DNA from 2 places in the Xanthomonas sontii genome. Region 2 is predicted to be linked to the other one. Evidence: riboswitches for the same ligand, from Rfam matches in the RefSeq annotation. Region 2 holds a riboswitch; the other holds the start of a gene.
What was found. Region 2 has a riboswitch for cobalamin ahead of metE (5-methyltetrahydropteroyltriglutamate--homocysteine S-methyltransferase). Riboswitches for the same ligand answer to the same signal wherever they lie in the genome.
Positions count from the first base shown of each region.

Region 1: linked by a shared signal. The riboswitch ahead of btuB (TonB-dependent vitamin B12 receptor) and the one ahead of metE (5-methyltetrahydropteroyltriglutamate--homocysteine S-methyltransferase) in region 2 are both predicted to bind cobalamin.

Region 1 is NZ_CP132342.1:75,243-78,645, reverse strand. Features, by position in the region: gene btuB (TonB-dependent vitamin B12 receptor) at 48-1,919, opposite strand; cobalamin riboswitch at 2,033-2,251, opposite strand; gene RAB70_RS00310 (TfoX/Sxy family protein) at 2,277-2,705, opposite strand; gene RAB70_RS00305 (GAF domain-containing protein) at 2,702-3,184, opposite strand; gene bioD (dethiobiotin synthase) at 3,301-3,403, shown strand, end outside.
Region 2 is NZ_CP132342.1:452,739-456,141, forward strand. Features, by position in the region: gene RAB70_RS02065 (hypothetical protein) at 1-1,165, shown strand, start outside; cobalamin riboswitch at 1,577-1,830, shown strand; gene metE (5-methyltetrahydropteroyltriglutamate--homocysteine S-methyltransferase) at 2,041-3,403, shown strand, end outside.

The sequences.
Region 1 (3,403 bases), 380 kb from region 2:
GCACTGTCGTCCCGCGCCACGCCATCGGCGCAGCGCGGGACGCCGGCTCAGCGCGCTGCCGGCGCGTAGCGCAGGGTCAGCGCGTATTCGCGACCCGGCTGGTTGTACCAGTTCACCGTCTGGTAGTCGCGGTCGAACACGTTGCTGGCCTTGGCCTGCAGCGTCCAGTCCGGGGTGAACGCGTACTCCACGCGCAGGTCGACGGTGCCGTAGCCCGCCAGGCGCACGCGGTTGGCCGCGTCGTCGAAGCGGTGGCCGCTGCCGAACACGCTGACGCCGAGCTTGACCGGGCCGATGCCGCGGTCCACGTCCAGGCGCGCGGTGTTCTGCGCGCGGCGCGCCAGCCAGTTGTCGCGGTTGCCGCCGTCGCTGCGGTTGCGCGGGTCGGTGTGGCTCAGCTGCGCCGACAGTTCCCAGCCGGCCAGCAACGCATAGCCGGTCAGTTCGGCGCCGCGGATGCGCGCCTCGTCCACGTTGACCGGCAGGAAGCTGACCGCGTCGTAGGAGATCAGGTCCTTCACCCGGGTCTCGTAGGCGTTGAAGGTCCAGTTCCAGCTGTCGGCATACTGCGCAATGCCGAGGTTGCCGCTCTTGGAGCGCTCCGGCTTCAGTTCCGGATTGCCGGCGAACGGGTAGTACAGGTCGTTGAAGGTCGGCGCCTTGAAGCCGGTGCCGACGCTGGCGGTGAGCTTGAGGCCATGGTCCAGCGCCAGGCCCCAGCCGAGGCTGCCGGTGGTGTGCTCGCCGAACTGCTCGTTGTCGTCGCTGCGCACGCTGGCCTGCACCTGCTGCGCGCCGAAACGGCCCTGGTACTCGGCGAACACGCCGGTGTTGTCGCGGCTGTCGACGTCGAAGGCGGTGCTGCTGGCAACGTGCTCGCGCTGCCAGTCGCTGCCGACGCTGAGCAGATGGCCTTCGGCCAGCGTGATGTCGCCTTGCAGCGCGGCGGTGTCGCGGCGGCTGTCGAAGGTGCTGACGAAGCTGCGGGTGCGTGCGCCCGGCGCACGGTAGTAGCTGTCGGCGTCGTCGACGTTGCGGCCCAGTTGCGCGGCCAGGTGCAGGCGATCGGAGGGCGTCCAGTCGAGCTTGCCGCTGAACACCTGCTGGGTGTTGTCGGCCTCGTTGCCGGCGAACAGCGCGTCGCCGTCGTACTCGTTGCGGCTGTCGATGTTCAGCGCCTGGCCTTCGATGCGCAGCGTGTCGGTCAGCGCGTAGCCGCCGCGCGCGCTCAGCGAGACGTTGCGGTAGCCGTCGCGGTCGGGCTGGTCGACGAAGCAGCCGGCGAACAGCGTGGCCGAGCCGTTGCAGGCATTGATGCCGTCGGTCTTCTGGTAGCCGCCCTGCACGGCCAGCCAGCCGCGCTCGCCGCGGTTGCTGAAGCCGGCGCCGGCCTCGCGCAGGCCGTGGCTGCCGCCGCCCAGGCTCAGGTTCTGCTGGAAGCCCTGGCCGCCGCGGCGAGTGAAGATCTGGATGACGCCGCCGATCGCGTCGGAGCCGTACAGGCTCGAGCGCGGGCCGCGCACGATCTCGATGCGCTCGATCTGGCTCAGCGGCAGGTCCTGGAACGCGGCCAGGCCGGCGCTGGCCGAGCCGATGCGCACGCCGTCCACCAGCACCAGCACGTGGTCCGACTCGCTGCCGCGCAGGTTCAGCGTGGTCAGCTTGCCCAGGCCGCCCTGGTTGGAGAAGCCGATGCCGGCGCGGCCCTGCAGCAGCTGCGCCAGCGAGGTGGCCTGGCTGCGCTCGATCTCGGCACGGTCGATGACCTGCGCCGGCACCACGCTGTCCTCCACCGAAATCTGGGTGCGGGTGGCGGTGACCAGGACCTGGTCGAGGTCGGTGGCGGCATCGGCGGCGTGGGCCAGCGCGGGCAGGGACAGGGCGGACGCGATCGCGACCGAAAGCAGGCGGGACGACATGGGTGGCAACTCCGGCGCGCGGCTGCGCGCTGTGACGGCAAGGGAGTCGCGAACGGAAGGTGCAAGCGGACGGCGCCGGACACGGCGCGGCACGCCGCGACGCCCTCCGCATCGCAACCAGTGAACTGCAAGGCCGGTCTCCGGGCTCGCGATCGGGGAGGCGGACCTCCCGGCTGCGACGCCTTCCCATGCCCAGGGCACAGTGGCGCAGGTCGTCAGCGCGGATCGCTTACCGTTGCGGGGGCAGCGCCGGCCTTGTCGCAAGACGCACCGGCTTCCCGTTTCAACCCGCTGGCCGGAGCCGGTGGGTCACCTTGAAGCGGCGCGATTGTACGCGATCGCCGCTGGCTGCGCGGCTCAGTCGGCGTGAGTGCCGTGGCCGTCGTCGTCGCCGTGCCGGTCGCCCATCGGCGTGTCGTGCGTGTCGTGCGCGTAGGCGCCGTCGGCAGCGTCGTCGTCGCGCGTGTCGTCGCGGTCGAAGTGGGTGGTCGCCACCGGCCCGGCGACCGGCAGGCCGCGCTGCGCCGGCAGCGCCGCCGTTGCGATCTCAAGTTCGCCCAGCAACTGCGCGCGGCGTGCCTCGGACAGTTCCTGCCAGTGGCAGCCGCTGAGCGCGCCTTCCAGCGAATACAGCAGGTTGAGGCTGGGCTTGAAGCCGGCGCGCTTGACCCTGACGAAGGCGCCGACCGCGCCGGCCGCCTCCAGGTCCTGCTGCGTGCGCACGCCGACCTGGCGCAGCCAGGCCGCGCTCTTGGGGCCGATGTTGCGCAGCTTGGTGGTACTCATCGCAGGCTGTCGACGAAGACCTGGGCGATCGCTTCCAGGCCGCGCTGGTCGTCGGCGTCGAAGCGGGCGAGGTCGGGGCTGTCCAGGTCGAACACGCCGACCAGCGCACTGTCGCGCAGCAGTGGCACCACCAGTTCCGATCGCGAGGCCGCATCGCAGGCGATGTGCCCGGGGAACGCCTCCACGTCGTCGATGCGCTGGGTCTGGCCGCTGCTGGCGGCCGCACCGCACACGCCCTTGTGCAGCGGAATGCGCACGCACGCGGGCAGGCCCTGGAACGGGCCGACCACCAGTTCCTTGCCGTCGTAGAAGTAGAAACCGACCCAGTTCAGCCGCGGCAGCGCGTGATACACCAGCGCAGCCAGGTTGGCGGCATTGGCGATGCGGTCGGGCTCCCCGGCGACCAGGGCACGGGCCTGGTCGAGCAACTGGGCGTACTGTTCCGGCTTGCTGCCGGTGAGCGAGGACGAGGCGAACATCGCGCGAGTCTAGCAGCGCGCTGCGTCCGCCGGCACCGCGGCGGCTGACGCGCGCGACGCACCCGGCTATCCTGCGCGCCGCCGCGCGTCCCGCCGGCCAACCGACAGGGTTTCGCATGGCTGTTCCCGCCTTCTACGTCACCGGCACCGATACCGGCATCGGCAAGACCATCGCCAGCACCGCGCTGCTGCACGCCCTGCGCGCGCGCGGCCAGCGCG
Region 2 (3,403 bases):
ACGTGACGGATCCGATGCCTTTAAAAGGATAGTCCTAGCCCAGAAGTATCCGCATGACATCCGGCACCAATTCAGGATCAATGCGACTGCATACGATGGAACAGAGTGGTCGGGAGGGTGGACTAAGCTGACTTTGGGCGAAGAGGCAGCAAATATCTGGCAGCTATCCGGCCCCATACACAGCCTTCACACAGACTCCACAGGGTTCGGGGTCGCCAAGAAGAGCGGTGTTGAGCTGGTATTTGATCGATCTTTGCGGCTACCGATACCCATGAACATGGTCAAGACCGTGCTTCGGGGCGACAAGCAGGTCTTTTGGGCACGAAGCTCAGGCACTAAAACCATCAATGTGCTGGATGCAGAGATTGAGTTCTTCCTTTCACCTGAGCACGAACATGTCTGGGCCGTGGCGAATACCACCCAAAATTTCCCACATCCGCATCTGGAAAACTGGCTCAGCGAACCCCTGAATCTACTGCTTGGTGAAATTGTCGTGCCGAGCCTATGTGCCCGGAATTTCGGCGACGGCAGGGCCTTTATCAGGTTCCGCCCATCACCGTGGAAACCAGCAACCACGCTGACTGCCAGCATCTTGCGCGAAGATCCGCTTGTAGCCGACGAGCGCTTTTGGAACCTGTACTGCGACATCCTGACGATAGTTGCCACAGCTCGAGACGCCGATGGTCACCCAAACTTCGAGGCGCATCCACTGACTCAATACTACTGGGAGATCGTCCAAGCAAGCGGGGGCTCCAACTGGGTCCTTTGCATGACGTTGGCCAGCACGGTCGAAGGCATCGCAAAAGCGATGTTCTCTGAGACAGAGTGGAAGGCCGACTGGGCAACCAGCGAAGTCGATAGCCTGAAGCAGATTGTCAAGGACTGGAAAGGCGATAGCAACCTTCGCAGCAGAGTCCTGGACTACCTCAATGGATTCAAGAAAAAGGGCATCGCCAAAGTTCTGAAATCGCTGGTTGAACAAGGAATTGTTACTTCTGACCAAGTCGATGCATGGAGTCGCATCCGTAATTCCTCGATGCATGGCGACATGGTTCTTCCTTGGTCGGATGAAGACCAAGAAGGTCGCATCATCAATCTGATCGAGCTCACGCACAGGCTGAGCGAGGCTTACATCAAACGCGAGTTAGGCAAAGTCACTGCATAGGCAACTTCCTAAAACTTAACCACAACGGTTACAGCGCGAATTTTGCCCTTCATCCGGACAACGGACAGGCGGAGTTGCTCGGAGCCCACGAGGTTGCGAGCGGCATGCCCGCGTTGCAAAGACGCTGTCGGTCTGGAGTGCGGTCGCAGCGTATTGAGGACAGCGAGTGACTTTCGTCCGGGAAACATTCGCGCGCAACATTGGCCTGGCGCGCTGTTGTGTGCACAGATCGGCATGACGATTTCCTAGGCTGGATGAGAGTGGGATCTGGACTGCTGCACTACCCCGTTACGCCGTAATCAGGCGTATGCGTATCTGGCGATGCCTGCGATCAGGGGCAACGACTCATCCATGATGTGAAACCCAACGCATCACGTGGCACCGACGCTTGACCGCACGCCGCATCCAGCCTATCGTGCGCTCGCCGAAGGTATTCATCGCTTCATTCGGATGAAGGGATGGATTTAAACGGGAATCCGGTGACGGCCGGCGCCGCAAGCGCCTGCCCATTCCGGAGCTGCCCCGCAGCGGTGAATGGAAACGACCTCCGTCAATGGCACTGGGCCGGCGCATGCCGGCCTGGGAAGCGACGGACAGTAGGTGCGCAGCCGGCACGGTGCGTGTGTCCATCAGCCCGAATACCGGCCCCGGCCGGAGGACCCTGCGTCCTCCGATTCGACCTGGCGCCTCCGCGGGGAGGTGGCCGGACCGCGACCCGGCCTTGCGCCGCGCCGCGCCGTCCGCCTGCCCGCGCGGTACCGGTTCGCCCGCGGGGGCGAAGGTCGCTGGCGTGGCGGGCGGTCCGTGCAAACGGGACGCGCGGCGCGCGGTTCCTTCGTTCCTCAATGCCCTTGAACGCAATGAGGAAACGCAACATGACGATCGTGACCAACCTGGGCTTTCCGCGCATCGGTGCGCGGCGCGAGCTCAAGCAGGCGCTGGAACGCTACTGGCGCCGCGACATCGACGGCGCGCAACTGCAGGACACCGCACGCGAACTGCGCCAGCGTCACTGGCAACTGCAACGCGAGGCCGGGGTGGACGTGCCGCCCAGCAACGACTTCAGCCTGTACGACGCGATGCTCGACACCGCGTTCCTGTTCGATGCGATCCCGCAACGCTACCGCGCGCTGGCCGATGCCGATCCGTTGGCCGGCTACTTCGCGATGGCGCGCGGCACCCAGGAAAACGGCCTGGATCTGCACGCGTTGGAAATGACCAAGTGGTTCGACACCAACTACCACTACCTGGTGCCAGAGCTGGCGCGGCGCCAGCACTTCCGCCTGCGCGGCGACAAGCCGGTGGTGGAGTTCCTGGAAGCCAAGGCGCAGGGCATCCAGACCCGGCCGGTGCTGATCGGGCCGGTGACCTTCCTGGCGCTGTCCAAGACCGTGGACGGCAGCGACCGCTGGGCGCTGCTGGACAGCCTGCTGCCGGTGTACGCCGAACTGCTGCAACGCCTGCATGCGGCCGGCGCCGGCTGGGTGCAACTCGACGAACCGGCGCTGGTGCTGGACCTGGACGAGGCCGCACGCGCCGCCTATGAGCGTGCCTACGCCTTCCTGGCGCAAGCGCCGCGGCCGAAGCTGCTGCTGACCAGCTACTTCGGCGAACTGGGCGACAACCTGGAACTGGCGATGGCGTTGCCGGTGGACGGCATCCACGTGGACCTGGTGCGTGGCGTGGCGCAGTTGGACGCCGTGCTGCAGGCGCTGCCGGCCGGGCGCGTGCTCTCGGCCGGCCTGGTCAACGGCCGCAACGTGTGGCGCACGCCGCTGGACAACGCGCTGACCCTGGCCCGCTACGCCGCCGGCCATGTCGGCCGCGAGCGGCTGTGGCTGGCGCCCTCGTGCTCGCTGCTGCACGTGCCGGTGGATCTGCAGCAGGAGACCAGGCTGGACCGCGAACTGGTCGGCTGGCTGGCCTTCGCCAGGCAGAAGCTGCAGGAACTGCGCACCCTGGCCGATGCGCTGGACGACCAGCCGCAGGCGCAGGCGGGGCTGGACGCGGCGCGCGATGCGTTGGCCAGCCGTCGCGCCTCTGCGCGCGTGCATCGCGCCGAGGTGGCGCGGCGGGTGGACGCGCTGACCGACGACGCCGGCCGCCGGCAGTCGCCGTACGCGCAGCGCCGGCAGGCGCAGCAGGCGGCGCTGCGGCTGCCGCTGTATCCGACCACCACCATCGGCTCGTTCCCGCAGACCGAGCAGGTGCGGCAGGCGCGTGCGCAGCACAAGGCCG